Regions from separate parts of the Paenibacillus sp. 7541 genome, predicted to be linked through region 1. Evidence: riboswitches for the same ligand, from Rfam matches in the RefSeq annotation. Region 1 holds a riboswitch; each other region holds the start of a gene.
What was found. A riboswitch is a leader RNA that binds a small molecule or an ion and turns the genes downstream of it on or off. The one in region 1 is predicted to bind cyclic di-AMP.

Region 1 (4,522 bases):
TGGACATCAAGGAAGCGCAGCAATTCAATGAAGCGTACGAGAAGAGCCGCTCGAACGACAGCAGAGACTCCGCTACATAAATCGGGAGGGCGATGGTTGGTTTGTTGTTCAGACCGGCCTCTTGCGCATCCTATATAGAAAGTTTCGGCTAACGCGGCTTATCAAGTGGTGATCGACAATCGGGCATCCAGAATATTCATTCCGGGCATCTTACGACAGTACCTTTCCCTTATGTGACGTTGGCATTGGTAGGGCATGATGGGACAGGCGATTCGTAAGCTCTGCTATCGCGTTCGATCCACATGATCCCATCCAACTAAAAACACGCTTGTACCCGGAGCGAATTCCGGTGCAAGCGTGTTTTGTGCATGGGATTGCTTATTATTTTTGCTCAGAAAGATACAGCGCGATATTGGCGATTTCTTCAGCTTGCAGCTGATTTTCGAATGCAGGCATTTGTCTGCGGCCTTTAGCGATAATGTTGTAAATGGAATTAACATCCATCTCTGCGCCGATTTGGTCAAGGGCTGGCCCCATTCCGCCTTGGAGCTGATCACCGTGGCAGGAAATACAGCTGGCTCTCAGCGTGGCTTCTGCAGCCGCCGCATCCAGCGTTACTTCAGGCATGGTAGGCTTCTCTTCTGCAATTTCAGCTTCTCTTCCTGGAAGCGTAAACATTAGCACAACAGCCAAGGCGCATGCAAAGAAGAACAATCCGCTCATAATCCATTTTTGCATCGTTATATCGTCCCTTCTATGTATACTGCACTTTTTGCACTTACTTCCATTATAAACGAACATCCTATGACATCATAGCCAGTTGTGACAAAAAAAGCAACGTTCAAGGCCGACTTAACATAAAGTACACAAAATTGTGCCATTTGTACTTGCCAACCCTCACATCGTTTGATCCGGTCCTGCGGCGTCCGAATCGGTTGCCCCGGCACTTGGAGCGGGGGTGTACACCATGCAGTGGAACAGCGCCATGCCCTCCGGGGTCAGCCGCTCATACGTATCCGTCATCCGGAAGCCGGATTTCTCGTAAGCCCGAATCGCGCGTTCATTCCAAGCCAGTACCTCCAGGTCGATTTCATCGGCAGGCCGTCTGCGGATCGCTTCATCCACAATCGCTTTTACAAAGGCTTTACCCATTCCCTGGCCGCACCAATCAGGCCGCATGCCAAGCCCGAGCCGGGTGACCTCATGCATCGGAAACAGCTGCCCGAATCCCCACAGACGCTGCTGCTGGTCCAGCACAGATACATATTGCTGCTTACGGATGTCCGGATCGCCGAACTCAATGCCGAGCATCTGCATTTGCTCCCACGGCAGCCAGCCATAAATGTTGTAAGGGGGAGGGTAAGACCAGGAAGTAATCTCGGCGGCGTGTTCCTCGGTCATCGTGACGGTATGAAAGGTTATGGATGGCTCCTGCATACAATGTGCTGCTCCTTTGCTTTTCATTTGCTGCTCTGATCAAACCATGTGATATCTGATTACTAGCATAAACCGGTGAAGGCCTGTTCATACGGCTGTTTCTTTATATTTGAAAACGGGTATAGGAATGGTAGGTAGGAAGCGGAGCGCTTGCTCCCGCAACTTACTTCTGGAACTTACTTCCGAAAAAAATCGAAAAATAAAATGCCGCGATTGGAACTTTTTGACGATCTTAAACGTTATACATATATACAGAACAAGAAAAAAGCCGGCGGATGGATGATCTGCTACAATCCCCGGTCCAGCGGCTTATATGATTCGATATGATTGCTTATTAGTTGTAGTTAGCAGCTACTGCTTTATAAGTGCTTTGGCTCATGACGCGTTTGGCGCCTACATAACGCTTAGCATAGTAATCTTGGCTCAGCGGACTGACAATGACACCGCGCGACGAAGAAGAATGAGCAAACTTGCCGTCACCGACATAAATGCCGACATGAGATACACCTCTGCCGGATGTGTTGAAGAATACAAGATCACCAGGCTTCAGGTCGCTCTTCGATACCGCAGTTCCGACTTTGTACTGTGCTGCGGATGTGCGAGGAAGGGTAATTCCAAGCTTCTTGAAAATATAAGTGGTGAAACCGGAGCAATCAAACCCTTGGGTTGTCGTTCCGCCTGATTTGTAAGATACACCAATGACGGGCTTAATGGCATTGTTGAGTTTGGAATCGGCAAAAGCGCTTCCTGTTCCAAAGCTTAATGCAAGGACAAGGCCGATGGATACGGCCGCGAGTTTCTTCTTCAAAATAAAAAGCTCCTTCCACAGCCTGCGAGGTTAGCTTAAGGGTTCGGTTGAAGGTCACCCTATGATCCCTCTCTAGCGAGATCAATTCACCCAAAACGGATCCCCCGCTTCCCGTAAATGCGGGAATTCGGCTCGATAACATGTTAATTTAAGTTTCACTCTGCCTACACGACGCTGCGACAAGATGACTTGATGACAAAAGTTACAACAAAGATGACAAAGTTGTTACTAACATATTCGTTATTTTAGCAGAGTATTATCAATTTGGCAAACGAGGAAACTATTTTTTTAAACAAAAATCCCTATTTCCAGACAGCTGGAATAGGGATTTGTTGATTTGCAGTTAAAAAATTGTAATTAATTTGGAAACGGCAGCGGTATATGGACAGCCATCGAAGGCATATAACACGGTTCATGTATGGTCAGCGGTACCCGATTTCCATAGATGATATTGGGCGGAGATCGACCAGATGCGGAACAGGCCGTGCAGGAAGTAGGAAGCCTGCTGAATTATAAGAGCAAGCAGCCCTGCCCAGTAGAAGGAGACGGCGCTGAGAAGCAGCACAACCAGCAGCGCTGATCCGCCGATCGTGATCGAGAGCAGGCTTGCCGTGCCGAGCCGCTTGAGACAGGCCACAATTGAGGCGGTCATGCTGACGCTGCCCGTCCGTCCGAACTGCATGTACAACAGGAGCAGCTTCATGAGGTAGGCGTACAGCAGCCAGCCGGCCGCAAAGGGCAGCACACGCAGCAAGAGTGCTGGCTCCTGGATCGAGTTAATCAACAGGGGCAGCATTTTGGGCACAAGCCAGTATGCAGGGGCGAAGGTAAGCACAAGCTCGGCCACATAGAATACGGAGACCGTTCTCCACCATTTGCGGATGCCGATGAAAAAGAACAGCCCTCGTTCCCCCTTGGCCTCCTGATGGAGGTTGTAGAATATACCGGCCTGAATGAGCGGCGTCAGCAGCATACGAATCAGCAGCAGGCCGATCAGCAGCCAGCCGTAGGTATGGACGGTGGAGCTAAGCGACAGGCTCATCTCCCCTTCATAGAAGAACAGGAGCCGGCTCAGCTCGTTCGGAGCCGGATCTGGATATCGCATCAGGAGCGGGACCACGGCGGATTTGACCAGTCGATAAAGACAATAGCCCCATAACAGGCGGTACAGGAACAGCAGAATGATGACATACAACTGATCTTTTACACTGGCCCAACCCTGGCTTGCATAGCTTTTCATGTTTTCCCCCCTCACCATGACAGGCTGCCGAACAGCGTCTCCAGGAGCTTGGTTACGCTAAGGTTCCAGCGTGTGACCGTCTTCGGATCCATTCCCGTCCGCATATAGTTGTTGATATGGTTGTTCTCCAGCACGATCGTATATTTCGGATCCACCATCGCCCAGGATAGCGGGGAGCTGTACTCGAGCTTGTACGTGACGTGGCCGTCCTGACCGCTCCATACCTTCTCCAACGTCTTCCCGTCTTCAAAAGCAAACACAATCGGCACATTGGCGATATCCCCGTCTCTGCTGGTAATCTTCACGATCGATTCGTACTTCGGCTGCGCCTCCGAGCCCTTGTTCTTCACCTGAATATCCTCAATGGCGATATCGGCCATCTGGCTACCGTATACGTACTGATCGAAGTACGACTGCCAGGACGTTTTCGTCACCTGCTCCACGACCTTTTGAAAGTCAGCGGTGGTCGGGTGCTTGAATCTGAATTTTTTGGCATAGGTGAGCATAATTTTGTTCATCGTCTGGGTTCCGACCTGCCGTTCGATCCCTTGCAGCACCAGCTTGCCCCGGGTGTACACATTCTGGGCATAGTGCTGGTGGGAATCGTATTTCCAGGCTTCCTGCTTCAGCGGAGCCGGGGTAGTGATGGAGGCGGCCTGAGCGGCGGTGTTGGCGGTGATGCCATACTCCTGCTCCATGACCTTCTCTTCCGCATAGGAGGCAAAGGCTTCATCCAGCCAAGCCTCTTCAAATTCATTACTGGCGATCATGCCGTAAAAATATTGGTGAGCAATTTCGTGAATCACGGTTCGCTCCAGTTCATAGCCCGGCGAGTCATTCCTGGCCCCGAAGGCGGTGACCAGCGTTGGATATTCCATTCCGCCCGCGCCATTGCCGGCTTCCGGCGGGACGACGATGGAGAGGGTGGAATACGGATAGGAGCCGTACCATTTACCGAAGGAGCCCAGCGCCGTCTTGGCAGCGTCAAAATATCGCTCCTTTAAATGCTGATGCGCCGGGTCGAGGTACAGCTTGAT
Region 2 (4,522 bases), on a different contig from region 1:
ATCATCGGTCAGGATCGCCTGATTCTCGTTGATGTGCATATGGATCAAATCGCTGTTGCAGGCCGCAACCCGGTTGCGGAACGAAAACTGCCCGCTGTTAATGTCGCTCATCTGGGCAAGCAGCACCTTCTCAATACCGGTCTTCTGGAGATCATCCCAGTGGAACAGGCGGATATGCCGCAAATTCTGAGCAAACAGCAGGTACAGCACGAATCCGAGTACCGGAATGAAGAATAGAACGAGCAGCCAGGCCCATGTCGAGCCGACATCCCGCCTCTCCTGAAACACAACGATCACGGCCAATGCGATATTAAGGACGAAGATGAAGCTAATGATGATGGACGTAACATCCATGAAAAAAGTTCCCCCTACCTTTCAGCCTTGTCCGGATAACGCTTCATATTATACTGGAGCTGTTACAAGAAGTATATATCCGGCACCCAAATGGGCCGTGAGATTGAGCGTCAATTGAGGCGGCAAGAAGGATGTGTATCCCGCTTCTTCGCTGCCGTTTGAAAAGCCGGTCTTCTGCATGATACGATAATTGAAACATAAGGAGATGGGGAGTCGCTATTGCTGAAGATGAACAAGTTTTTTAAGTTCTGTTTTGCCGTTATTCTCGTTCTGATTATCATTTACCTTTGCTCGTTAGTCAGCTTCATATTCAACCCTCTATTATCCTTTATTTCGGTGATCATCGTTCCGCTGATGCTGAGCGGTTTTTTCTATTATCTGCTGAGGCCGCTGGTGGCTCTAATGGAGAGGAAGAAGATGAACCGGACGCTGGCGATTTTGCTGCTCTATGTTGTGTTTGGGGGGATCCTGGTCGGCTTTCTCATCGGGGTCTGGCCCTCTCTTAAAGCGCAGATCATTGCCCTGGTGGACAATGCGCCGGCGATTTTCGCTGCCTTGAACAAGAAGATGCTGGAGCTGGAGCAAAGCGGCTTCCTGGAAGGTGTGTTTCCGGAAGGCTTCAATCCGTTAACGACGCTGACAGAATATTTGAACCGAGGCTTTACGTTCCTGACGGAATATGTCGTGAATTTGGTGGGAATTATATCGGAATTTGCGATCATTATGTTCATCTTCCCGATCCTGCTGTACTACATGCTGAAGGAGGGCGGCAAATTCGGCGAGCTGATCGTCCGCTTTCTGCCGAACCGTTTCAAGGAAGTCGGCGCGTCGGTGCTTGGTGAAATCGACAGTGCGCTCAAAGGCTTCATCGTAGGTAGGGTGATTGTCAATTTTGCACTGGGGGTCTTGATGTATGTGGGCTTCCTCATTATTGGGCTTCCGTATGCGCTGCTGCTGACGGTCGTTGCGGTCATTGCGAACTTCATCCCGTTTATCGGGGCTATCGTGTCCTCGATCCCGATCATTATTATTGGTTTGATCCAGTCGCCATCCACCGCGATATGGTCGCTTGTCATCATTCTGGTGGCCCAGCAGATACAGGATAATCTGATCGGTCCGTATATTTTTGGCAAGCAGCTGGACATTCATCCGATCACCATCATTGTGCTTGTCCTGGTCGGACAGGACCTGGCTGGCATTATCGGAGTCTTGCTGGTCGTTCCGGTTTACATGATTCTCAAAATTCTGATCAGCCGGATTTACGAGCTGTTCTTCAAGGAGAGATGGGAGCAGTTATAGGGGGGATGAACACCCCGTCAATGAATTCTTTAAGTTTGCGGAATGCCTTGTGTGATGCGGTTTTCAGCCGATCCTTCACCGCTTAAAGGGCTGGATCGGTTTGACATTTCCTAGCATTCCCTGTATTATGAACACACGCTTAGTTTCCGGTTGCTTAAGTCCGGAAAGCGGGGGAACCAGTTTTTTTAGGGGCGAGTCACTTGATTGTCAAGTGTAGGGTACCATCTTACCCGAGTCCGTCAGCTAACCTCGTCAGCAGTGGATGGGTCTTATTACATAATTGAGATTGATACCAAGGCCCTTAATTCTATGGAACAGGGGCCTTTTCTCTTTTCATTGACCCCATGCTGGCGGAGCTATGTTCGGATCCCCCTGCAAGAGGTCTTTTTTCGTTGGTTAAGAAGAGGAGGTGGCAATCAACCGGGCGTAGAGTAAGCGCCAAGCAAGTCCATATGCATATCCACAGGCGGTACAAGTGACGTGGAGTATAAGGAAAAGTCGATTATTAACGCTGGATAATGGGAGCGTTGAAACGGATTTTGACCCTATGAAAACCTAGTTGAAATATGAGTTTACTAGGTTTATTTATTCATGCCTAAAACAGGCATTCACAGATTTCAAGAAAGGTTGTGGGAAGGTTTGAAATTGCAAAAAGTGGCTCTGTTGTTGCTTAGTTTGGTGCTGGTTAGCGTGCTTGCAGCATGCGGGGATCAAGGCAGCACGCTGGAGAAGGCGATCGAGAGAGGGTATGTTACGGTCGGCTTCGCGAACGAGAAGCCTTACGCCTATCAGACGGCCGATGGCGAGCTGACAGGGGAGGCGGTCGAGATCGCCCGCGTCATTCTCGAGCGGCTTGGCGTTGGGGAAATGCGGGGGGAGCTTACCGAATTCGGCTCGCTGATCGCCGGGCTGCAGGCGAACCGCTTTGACATGATCACGGCCGGGATGTTCATCACGCCCGACCGCTGCTCGGCTGTCCTGTTCGCTGATCCGGAGTACAGCATCGGCGAAGCGCTGGCCGTGAAGCAGGGGAACCCGCTGAACCTTGGCAGCTACGAGGATATCGCTGCGAACGAGGAAGCGAGGGTTGCCGTCATGACCGGTGCTGTGGAGATCGGCTACATGGAGAAATCGGGGATTCCATCCGAGCGCATCATCCAGGTTCCGGACCAGGCGTCCGCGATCAGCGCACTGCAGGCCGACCGGGTTCAAGCGATTACGATGACGGGTCCATCGCTGCAGGCGATGCTGGATTCGGCTAGTGATGATCAGATTGAGCGGGTCGCCGATTTCGAGCAGCCGGTCATCGACGGGGAGAGCGTACGCGGATACGGTGCCACGGCTTTCCGTCAGGCCGACACGGAATTCCAACAGGCTTACAATGCGGAGCTGCAGAAGATGAAGGAGTCTGGCGAGCTGCTGGAGATTTTGCAGGAATTCGGATTTACCGAGGATGAGCTTCCTGGCGATATGACGGCAGTCGCAGCGTGCGGGGAATAAAATGCCATCGTCTTGGATTGAATTTTTGCCTACCCTGCTGAAGGGCGCGGAGATCACCGTCATCGTGGCGCTGCTATCCGCGGTGCTAGCCATTGTCGCAGCCTTTATTGCCGGTTTGGGGCGCCTGTCCAAACTGTGGATCGTGCGGACGGTGATGGCGGTGTACGTGGAAGTATTCCGGGGAACGTCGCTGCTGGTGCAGCTGTTCTGGCTGTACTTTGCATTGCCGTTTATCGGGATCGAGCTGCCGAAGATGGCAGCGGCCGTGCTGGCGATCGGACTCAACTTCGGCGCATACGGCTCCGAGATTGTCCGCAGTGCGATTCTTGCGGTGCCGAAGGGACAGTGGGAAGCGGCGGTGGCGCTCAATATGAAGCCGTGGCAGCGAATGTGGAACATCATACTTCCCCAGGCCTCCCTGCGCATGCTGCCGCCATTTGGCAATCAGCTGGTGGAGCTGATCAAGTCGACGTCGCTGGTGTATTTCATCACGATGGCAGATCTTACGTACCAGGCGATGGTGCTCCGCAACAACTACATCTCCTGGACGACGGAAATATTGATTTTGCTGCTGCTGATGTATTTTGTCATGGCAACACTGGTCTCCGTGGGTGTGAAGCTGCTTGAGCGGAAATTGACAGCGGGGAGGCTATAGAGATGTGGGATTGGAATTATGTGCTTGATGTGCTGCCGCAGCTGTTAAGCGCGCTGAAAATGACCGTGTGGATCACACTGTGCTCATTTGTCGTATCGCTGATCGTCGGTTTGCTGCTGGCGCTTGCGGCAAGAAGCCGATTCAAGCCGCTGGCTTATGTCACCAAAGGCATTATTGAATTTATTCGAAATACGCCGCTGCTCGTTCAGGTGTTCTTCTTGTATTACAGCCTGCCGCTATTGATGGGCGTTTCCATCCCGGCCTTCTATGCCGGGGTCATCGGTCTGGGTCTTCATTACAGCACGTATCTGTCCGAGGTGTACCGCTCAGGCATTGAGGCTGTGCCGAAAGGGCAATGGGAAGCGGCAACGGCACTGAACTATACGAAGGGGCAGACCTGGCGGATCGTGGTTCTGCCACAGGCGATCCCGCCGATCATCCCGGTGCTCGGCAATTATCTGATTGTGATGTTCAAGGAGACGCCGATTCTGTCTGCGATTACGCTGGTGGAGATGATGCTGACGGCCAAAAATGTGGTGTCCCAGTCGTTCCGGGCATTCGAGCCGTATACGCTGGTCGGGATTCTGTTCCTGGCGATCAGCTACATCGCTTCCCTGCTGGTGCAGCGGCTGGAGAAACGCATGAATCTGTTAAGAGGAAAGTAGGAGGGGATACGGATGTCGACAACCGTTATTGAGAGTGGAGAGGAAGCAT
Region 3 (4,522 bases), on a different contig from region 1:
GACCTGAAAAGCGCCTGATTTCCTGGATGTCGATTTGGAAGGCGTGATTTTACTTATTTCGACACTATTCGACATTAAGTGTCAAAAAAAGTGCTTATCGGCCAAAATGAACGATAAATGAGAAGGAGTTGAGGAAGGATGCTGTCTCCAATATCGGAAGAAAAAGTATTTAAAGACCCGGTTCACAATTATATTCATGTCCAGGATGATATGATCTGGCGTCTCATCAATACGCCGGAGTTTCAGCGGCTGCGCCGGGTGCGTCAGCTCGGGACGTCGTATCTGACCTTTCACGGGGCAGAGCATAGCCGATTTTCGCATTCGCTTGGGGTATATGAAATTACACGGAAAATTATTTCGCAGTTCGAGCGCAGAGGGTATACGGATTGGCCGATGGACGAGCGTATGGTAGCATTATGCGCGGCTCTTCTCCATGATCTAGGTCACGGTCCCTTTTCCCACTCGGTGGAAGAAGCGTTTGATATGGATCACGAAGATTGGACATGCAGAATTGTGCTCGGAGATACTTGTGTGAACGAGGTGTTGCGGGAGGCTGGCGATGACTTTCCAGAGAAGGTAGCCTCCGTCATTCGCAAGACGTATGACAAGCCGATCGTAATGAATCTCGTGACAAGCCCGCTGGATGCGGATCGTATGGATTATTTGCTCCGCGATGCGTATTATACCGGGGTTAATTATGGCACGATTGATATTGACCGGATTTTGCGGCTGCTGCGTCCGTTTCGTGATCGCATCGTCGTCAAGGAATCAGGGATGCACGCTGTAGAGGATTACCTGATGTCCCGGTATCAGATGTACTGGCAGGTATACTTCCATCCGGTGACGCGAAGCTCCGAAATTATTTTGCGACAGATCTTCCGCAGAGCGAAGGAGCTGCATAGCCAGGGATACCGATTTAAGTTCATGATCGAGCCGCTGCCGTCCCTCTTTGAAGGTTCGCTATCCGTCCGCCAGTATTTGCAATTGGATGAAGCGTTGATCCAAACGGCATTTCTGCAATGGACCGCCGAGGAGGACAAGCAGCTTAGCGAATTATGCGGTCGATTCATGCACCGGAAACTGTATAAATACGTGGAATTTGACATGATGGACGAGTCTTTCATCGACGATATTCGCGAGGCATTCCGGCAAGCAGGCCTTCATCCGGAATATGACCTTGCCATTGATTTTCCGACCGATCTTCCTTATGATAGGTTTCATTCGGGCATGCCTTCGAGCGAGAAGCAGATCCTGCTGCTTGATCGTCATGATCAATTGCGGGAAATCTCGGAGGTATCGGAGATTGTGCGCTCTATAAGCGGGATTCACCAAGGGCGTTATCATCTGTATTTCCCGGCGGAAAAAGTGAAGGATGCGCTTGACCGCATGCCTAAACATATCACAGATATTTTCAGACAAAGCTTGTAAGATAGATTCTGGCTGCGCTAGAAATCTCGGCGTTCCCCCTTATACTTTTAAACAGATCGGGGGCAGGCAAAGCAAGTTTGCGACAAAAAGCAACCCAAAGGAGTGGAAATGACGCGATGCTGTTCGACACACATACCCATCTGGATGCGCATCAATTCGACGAGGACCGGGAGGCCGTCATTGCCCGGGCGCTTGAAGCGGGCGTATCAAGAATGATCAATATCGGTTTTAACCGGGAGACCATTCCGACAACGATGAAGCTGGCGGAGTCCTATGACTTTATTTATGCGGCCGTTGGCTGGCATCCTGTAGACGCGATTACGATGAAGGACGAGGATCTGGACTGGATCGCCTCGCTCTGTGCTCACGAGAAGGTGGTTGCGATCGGAGAGATCGGCCTGGACTATCACTGGGACACCTCCCCGAAGGAGGTTCAGCACCGCGTGCTTCGCCGGCAGATTGGCCTTGCGCGTGAACTCGGCATGCCGATTGTCATTCATAACCGGGATGCGCATGAGGATATTGTGAAGATTTTGCGGGAGGAGAAGGCGTCCGAGGTAGGCGGCGTGATGCATTCCTTCTCAGGGAGCTGGGAAACGGCAAAGCTGTGCCTGAATATGGGCTTTCATATTTCCTTTGGCGGGCCGATTACGTTCAAGAATGCCAAGCAGCCGAAGGAGGTTCTTGTTCAGGTTCCGATGGATCGTTTATTGATCGAGACGGATTCGCCGTATTTGACACCGCACCCGTTCCGGGGGAAGCGAAATGAGAGCGGATATGTTAAGATGGTGGCCGAGGCTGCGGCCGAATTGAAAGGAATTACCGTGGAAGAACTGGCTGAGATTACCACGAGAAATGCTATGGAACGATTTTCCATTAAACAAAATCCGGAGCAAAAGCGGTGAAAAAGAGAGTATTTGCGATTAATTAAAGATTTTTTAATACAAAAGAGGTTGATATTACAATATTTTAACCATTTACTTCGAAAAATGTGGTTGATTGTTGCTTTACAACCTGCATGTAAACAGGATATCATCTTTTCAGTGATAAGAAGCTGCCAAGATTTCGAATCTGCAGCGGACCATTTCATGAACCGTCTCGCTTAATCCCTGCTTTTTGGGGAACGGGGGAACCGATACAGCTTTATGCATCCGCGGGATGCCGGGCCGTATTTGATTTCAGTAATTCGAGTCTTTGGGGTGAATTGAACGGACTTCGCCATGAGCGAAGCTCCCGACATAGGGCGTCACTCTTACGTCCAAACCCGACAGCTAACTCCGTAAGCGAAGTAAGAGGGGAATTCTCGTGCACACCTTTTCCATGATTATTGTCATCAGGAAGCCACGTTAGAGCCTCTAGTACTCTTTCAAGGGCTTCTTTTGTTTTTGAATATTGGAGAGGTGATCGTCATACTGTTGGTAAACAGGAGGTGACGAAGCATGGACGGGAAGACGGGGATTGACGCAGGGCGTTTAGTAGCAGTTCGCTCTGTGGGAAAATTTGCTATAGTCACGTCAAATGCATTTCATGCGTTGTCAGACGGCGGGACTATGAAGGAGGATGGAATAGTGGGCGTTTTTCAATCTGAGAAGACCCATGAATCACAATCATCCAGCATGTCTTACGCATTACGATGGAAGCATGAAAATTTGCGTCAATTGGTGTTGCTTGGCACCATGGGTGCCATCACCGTCTCATTGCTCGTGTCGCTGGTTGTTCATGATCAGACGGGTAAGGAAGTTCATCTTGTGGTTGATGGTCGAGTGACCAAAGTCGAAACGCGTGGTTCCCTGCTTCAAGAAGTGCTGGATGAGCAGGCGATTACGTTGAACCCGCAGGATCAGGTGTCGATGCCCCTGAATGGAGCGATTCAGGACGGCGACCGGATCATTATCGAGCGTGCGGTTCCAATCCAAATTACAGTTGACAGCAAAACTCAAACGCTGTTCACCACCCAGAATACGGTCGCTGATGTGCTCAAGGAAGCTCGCATCACGGTCGGGGTAGATGATAAAGTTGTGCCATCCGAAGACACGAAATTGTCCGGTAACATGGATATCCGTGTCATCCGCGTCACGAAACAAACCGTTCAGGAGCCGGAAAGCCGCACCTTCCGCGTGATCAAGACGGCGGACCCTTCTCTGGTCAAAGGCGATAACCGCGTCATTCAACGCGGCGAGAACGGGGTGCTGATTCATCATTACGAGAAGGTATACCATGACGGAAAGCTCGTTTCCAAGACGAAGATCGGTCAAGAGGTAGAACGGAGAACGAAGGATAAGATTATTGCAGTCGGCACCAAGAAGGCTCCGGAGCCGGAGATCGTCGAGGAGCAGACCGTTCAGACGGCTGCTGTGAATGTTAAGGCTACATCTGCGAAGCTGGCCACCGCGAAGAAGGCGCCAGAAGCCAAGGCAGCGGAGAATAACAATAATGTCGTCTCCAAAGCCGGTGTTGATTTTAAATATACCAAGGTGTTGAACAATGTATCCATGACCGCCTATTCCTCGGAACAGCCGGGCATCGGGACACGTACCGCTTCGGGAACCCGAGTGACCGAGGGCCGTACGATTGCAGTTGACCCTAACGTCATTCCGATCGGCTGGTGGGTATACATCGAAGGACTGGGCTTCCGCCGCGCTGAAGATACTGGCGGCGCGATCAAAGGCAACAAAATCGACGTCTATTATGATTCGCTGAATGCAGCCATTAATTTCGGGCGCAAAAACGGGCGTACCGTCTATGTCATCGGCCCGGTAAAACCGAATGTCAATTAACCTGGACCAGCCATAATTCCAATTTACTTTGCCATGATAATGCTATACTATGTAGCTTATAATATACATTGACGATAAGAAGAGGATGATCATCCTCTTCTTTTATTTTGTGATTTGGACAGCTTGGCACCGGCTGGAATGAACGATGTGCCGGAACGCCATCTGGCGGATGCGAAAGAGGAAGGAAGATTGTATCGTATGATCAAGGAAGTTATCGTGGTGGAAGGCCGGGATGATACGGTTGCGATCAAGCGGGCGGTTGAAGCCGACACGATTGAAACCGGCGGCTCGGCCATCAACCAGCATACGCTGCGCCG
Region 4 (4,522 bases), on a different contig from region 1:
ATACAGCGTATGTCCGAGAGCCCAAATGATCGAAGTGATCAAGCTGGCGACAAAGGTGCTGCGCACGATTTTTTTGACCATTTTAATCCCGAACAGCCGGTAAACGGCCTCTTCCGATATGCCAGCGAACCAGGCCATCAAAGGAAACAGCCACGGATACAGCATGTTGTATGGCGATTGCTCCGAATCCGTCGTTGCCCAGGTATTCAGCGTAAGGCTCAGTATGATGAAGATGATCGACTGAATGCCAAGCAAGATGAATGCCCACAGATAGCCGAGCTTCATGCTGTCGAGCACATACGGCCCATAACCCGGTTCCTTCGCCCGCGGCCACACATTGAGCCCGTCCTCCTTACGCCACAGCCCGTCTCCGCCCACCAGCGAGAAGTACAGAAGGGCCGAGAAGACGAGGGAATATATTACATAAAAGATCATCATGAATGCAATTCCGAAACTGGACATCCCCTGGGCTTTGAACACAGGCATCAAATTGTAGGTGTTCAGCATCTGGATGACAAACAGCAGCAGCGCCAGAAACACTCCGCGTTTAAAAGAAGTGTGGGCACGTGTTTTCACGCTGTATACAATCGCGAGAATTCCGAGCACGAGGGTGAACAAACCGTACCCGATCAGCGTAAGCATAAGCGCGTTTTGCGTTTGCTTCTCCACATAGGCGGTATGCTGCTCCGGAACATCGAAGGCCTGCTGATACGAGCGCAGCTGGCGGTCTTCGAACGTGAACTCCAGTTTCAGCTGAGCATCCAGAACGGATTTTGACGGATCGGCATATTCCAGCTTGGGCTCGCCCTCCTGCGTAAGCAGTTCCAGGCTGGCTGGATCATAGCCGGACCTTTGGAGCCAGGGCTCTGCCAGTGCCTGTTTCTCGGACAAGGTCATGTTGCCTTCGGCTAGCAGCAGCATTTCCCGCCGTACCGCGCCGGTATTCAGCTCAATCCGGTCATAGCTCGAGTGCGCGGCATCAAGGGTATAGCTGATAACCGCCGCGGTCTGCATATGTACATCCACCAGCAGCGCGTCCAAGCCCGGAAGCGTGAAGCGAACACGGAATACGTCATAGGGATATTGTTGCTCATAGGTTTTATTGTACTCGTCGAGCTTCTTCTCTTTGGTCAAATATCCATACAACGCAGAATTCGACTGATAAGTCACCAGCGTTTCTGTCGCTTCTTCTACAGGGAAGCCTAACTGGTCCTTGGCAAATTCCGAGGCAGCCTGTGAGGCTTCCTCCTTGGTGATCACAACAGACGTCTGAAGCTCCGGATCGGCGGCGGTGGGCAGCACGATCTGCAGAAGCAGAAACAAGACGAGGCCGACGATGGCTGGAATCATTAATGTTCTGAAATTAGCTTTGAGTTTCAGCGGTTCTTGAATTCGATTCATGAAATTCCTCCTCGAGATGGATAACTGCTGCAAATTAGATACCTATCGTCAGTATGAAAGTATCGGATGTGGAAGAGTTTAAACAACTATAAGTCAATATAACATAGATATGTGCCCTTCACGGAGCTTATCCCTCTGTCATTTTTTTAAATAATCGATGAAAACGAATGAAAGCTTACGAAAATGCAAGAGAAGCAGGTGCTCGTATTCTTGAATATGCCCAAATCGGACGTTTTTAAAGATATTTTGCAGCAAAAACAGCATTGGGTTCGTGAGGCGATTGCGTTATAATCACATCATGCTTTCAGCAAAGAAAATAAGACAGCCGAATTTCGACCAGAAAATGGGGGAACCATGTAATTGGGGTGAATTTCCTAAGTCATTCATGATTCATCATGAATGAGGAGGAATAGGGCAACCTGTGAAAGCCCGAACCCGTCAGCTAACCTCGTAGGCTGCAGCACAGGAACCAGAACAGAAAGGGGCATTGGATTTCCAGTGTCTTTTTTTCTTTGACTTTTATCAACAGAAGGTGAACAAGTTGAACCCGAAATTATTTTGGCTCAAGTTGTCCCCGCCGCAAATCCTGACGCTTGGCTTCGCAGCGCTCATCGGGATCGGGACAATGCTGCTGATGTTGCCGGTGGCAACAACCAGCAGGGAGCCGCTTGGAGCGATTGACGCCTTGTTTACCGCGACATCGGCTGTATGTCTGACAGGTCTAGTCGTCGTTGATACGGCGACAACTTACAGCACCTTTGGCGAGCTTGTGATCATGCTGCTCATCCAGATTAGCGGATTAGGCTTTATGACGATGGCAACGCTGTTCGCGCTGATGTTCAAGCGGCGCATCTCGTTCAAGGACCGGCTGGTGCTGCAGGAGGCCATGAACCAGACATCAGTGGAAGGGATTGTACGGCTGATCAGGAGGGTAATTATTTATACATTTGTTATTGAAGCCGTATGTGCCACGTTGTTCTCGATACGCTGGGCGTTTGACATGCCGGCCGGGCAGGCCGTTTATTTCGGGATTTTTCATGCCATATCGCTGTTTAATAACGCGGGCTTTGATCTGTTTGGACAATTTCACAGCTTTACGGGGTACGTGAGTGACCCGCTGATCAACATCGTTTCCATATTTTTAATCGTTTCCGGGGGACTTGGATTTGTGGTATTGTCGGATCTGATTGATTTTCGCCAGAAACGGAAGCTGTCCCTGCATTCGAAGGTCGTTCTGTCCATGAGCGGAGCGCTCATATTGGTCGGAGCCGTTGTCATTATGGTGTTCGAGTTCACGAATCCGAGAACGCTCGGTGCCCTGGATGGCGGCGGCAAAACGCTGGCGGCCCTGCTCCAGTCGGTCACGCCCCGAACGGCCGGAGTGAACACGATTGACATTACGGGAATGAGGCAGGCGACACAATTTTTCATCGTCATTCTGATGTTTATCGGCGCCTCTCCGGGATCGACCGGGGGCGGGATCAAAACGACGACTTTTACGGTGATGATCGGGGCGGTGGTCGCCATGATGCGCGGACGTCAGGACATTGTGCTGTTCCACTACCGGCTGGCTCAGGAGCGGATTCTGAAGGCATTGACGATTGCTTTGCTCGCGGTGCTGCTTGTGCTGACCGTTGCGATGATTTTATCCTACGGAGGATGGACATTTTCTGGAGATCTTGTTTGAGGCGACATCGGCCTTCGGCACCGTTGGGCTGTCGATGGGGCTGACACCTCATTTGACGGCCTTCGGCAAGGTGCTGATCTGTTTCACGATGTTTGCGGGACGGCTTGGACTGCTGACGCTCGTGTATGCGCTGGGTCCGAATAAAAACAAAGAATTGTACCGTTATCCGGAAGGCAAAATGATTATTGGGTAAGGAGCATGACGGGAAACATGAAACCAAAACAGTTTGTAGTGATCGGTCTAGGGCGGTTCGGATCGAGCCTCGCCATTGAACTGATGGAGCAGGGGTATGAAGTTCTGGGCATCGACCGGGACGAAGAGGTTGTGGAGGATATGAGCGAGCTGCTGACGCATACCGTCGTGGCGGATGCTACGGATGAGGGAGTGCTGAAGTCGCTTGGCGTCCGCAACTTCGACTGCGGCATTGTGGCGATCGGCGACGATATCCAGATGAGCATTCTTTCAGCTATATTGCTGAAGGAGCTTGGTGTGGGCACGGTCGTGGCCAAAGCGATATCGGTGCTGCACGGCAGAGCGCTGGAGAAGCTGGGCGTAGACCGGGTGATCTTCCCGGAAAGAGATATGGGCATTCGTGTGGCTCATCAGCTCGTTACCCCTAACCTTCTCGATTATATCGAGCTGTCCAAAGACTATCTGGTCGTTGAGCTGACGGTGACGGACTGCATGGATGGAAAAACATTAAGCGAGCTTAACACGCGGGTTCGTTATGGGGTTACCGTCGTGGCGGTCAACAAGCCTTCCGGCATCATTGTGGCGCCAACGGCGATGGATGTGCTGCATGCCGGTGACATTATGGTGGTTATCGGTTCGAATGAGAACGTGGAACGATTTGAGAATGAGGTTGTCAACTCGCAGGAAGGTTAATCCGCACTTATATAATAGGAAGAAGCGATCATGCGTACACGGAACATGCGGTGTATAGATGATCGCTTTGTTGTCATAAGGCTAGGCGGCTACTGTGGGTTGCAAGCCTGCCCCTATGCCTTCAGCTTGCGCAGCTCAGTGAACAGCACCTCGGTCTCGGCGATCCAGCGTCTGGCCGCACTGCTCAAATCCGAGGACTCGTCATAGACGAGCGAAGTGGTCCGCCGGGTCTCTATCAAAGCGGGGATATGGATGTCGAGCAGACCGTTATCGGACAGCAGCTGCGGGCGCAAATAGGATTTGGGCAGCAGCGCCGCCGCTTTGCAGGTTGGAATGAGGCGGACGATCGCCTCGAAGGAATCGATCTCCATCCGGATGTCGGGCATAATGCCCCAGCGATGAAACAGATCATCGGTCAGCTTGCGGTACCAGGTGCCGGTGGAGAAAATAATCATCGGCAGTCCTTGCAGATGCTCGATGCTGACCGCTTCAAGCTCCGCCAGCGGATGGCCGAGCGGGATGACCAGCTCAAGATGATCGTCAAAGAGC

Region 2: linked by a shared signal. The riboswitch ahead of ehuB (ectoine/hydroxyectoine ABC transporter substrate-binding protein EhuB) and the one ahead of CHH75_RS23945 (C40 family peptidase) in region 1 are both predicted to bind cyclic di-AMP.
Region 3: linked by a shared signal. The riboswitch ahead of CHH75_RS22085 (resuscitation-promoting factor) and the one ahead of CHH75_RS23945 (C40 family peptidase) in region 1 are both predicted to bind cyclic di-AMP.
Region 4: linked by a shared signal. The riboswitch ahead of CHH75_RS11035 (TrkH family potassium uptake protein) and the one ahead of CHH75_RS23945 (C40 family peptidase) in region 1 are both predicted to bind cyclic di-AMP.

What each region holds. Positions count from the first base shown of each region.
Region 1 covers NZ_NQLZ01000056.1:1,712-6,233, reverse strand. Annotated here, with positions in the region: gene CHH75_RS23960 (4a-hydroxytetrahydrobiopterin dehydratase) at 1-80, shown strand, start outside; gene CHH75_RS23955 (c-type cytochrome) at 382-738, opposite strand; gene CHH75_RS23950 (GNAT family N-acetyltransferase) at 898-1,437, opposite strand; gene CHH75_RS23945 (C40 family peptidase) at 1,772-2,245, opposite strand; cyclic di-AMP (ydaO/yuaA leader) riboswitch at 2,250-2,388, opposite strand; gene CHH75_RS23940 (hypothetical protein) at 2,658-3,485, opposite strand; gene CHH75_RS23935 (M1 family metallopeptidase) at 3,497-4,522, opposite strand, start outside.
Region 2 covers NZ_NQLZ01000026.1:19,763-24,284, forward strand. Annotated here, with positions in the region: gene cls (cardiolipin synthase) at 1-354, opposite strand, end outside; gene CHH75_RS16130 (AI-2E family transporter) at 574-1,653, shown strand; cyclic di-AMP (ydaO/yuaA leader) riboswitch at 1,780-1,926, shown strand; gene ehuB (ectoine/hydroxyectoine ABC transporter substrate-binding protein EhuB) at 2,299-3,153, shown strand; gene ehuC (ectoine/hydroxyectoine ABC transporter permease subunit EhuC) at 3,155-3,808, shown strand; gene ehuD (ectoine/hydroxyectoine ABC transporter permease subunit EhuD) at 3,811-4,473, shown strand; gene ehuA (ectoine/hydroxyectoine ABC transporter ATP-binding protein EhuA) at 4,486-4,522, shown strand, end outside.
Region 3 covers NZ_NQLZ01000044.1:10,511-15,032, forward strand. Annotated here, with positions in the region: gene CHH75_RS22075 (HD domain-containing protein) at 139-1,428, shown strand; gene CHH75_RS22080 (TatD family hydrolase) at 1,545-2,333, shown strand; cyclic di-AMP (ydaO/yuaA leader) riboswitch at 2,518-2,730, shown strand; gene CHH75_RS22085 (resuscitation-promoting factor) at 2,997-4,205, shown strand; gene rnmV (ribonuclease M5) at 4,404-4,522, shown strand, end outside.
Region 4 covers NZ_NQLZ01000016.1:99,128-103,649, reverse strand. Annotated here, with positions in the region: gene CHH75_RS11040 (CPBP family intramembrane glutamic endopeptidase) at 1-1,401, opposite strand, end outside; cyclic di-AMP (ydaO/yuaA leader) riboswitch at 1,715-1,873, shown strand; partial or broken gene CHH75_RS11035 (TrkH family potassium uptake protein) at 1,943-3,281, shown strand; gene CHH75_RS11030 (potassium channel family protein) at 3,299-3,973, shown strand; gene CHH75_RS11025 (LysR family transcriptional regulator) at 4,087-4,522, opposite strand, start outside.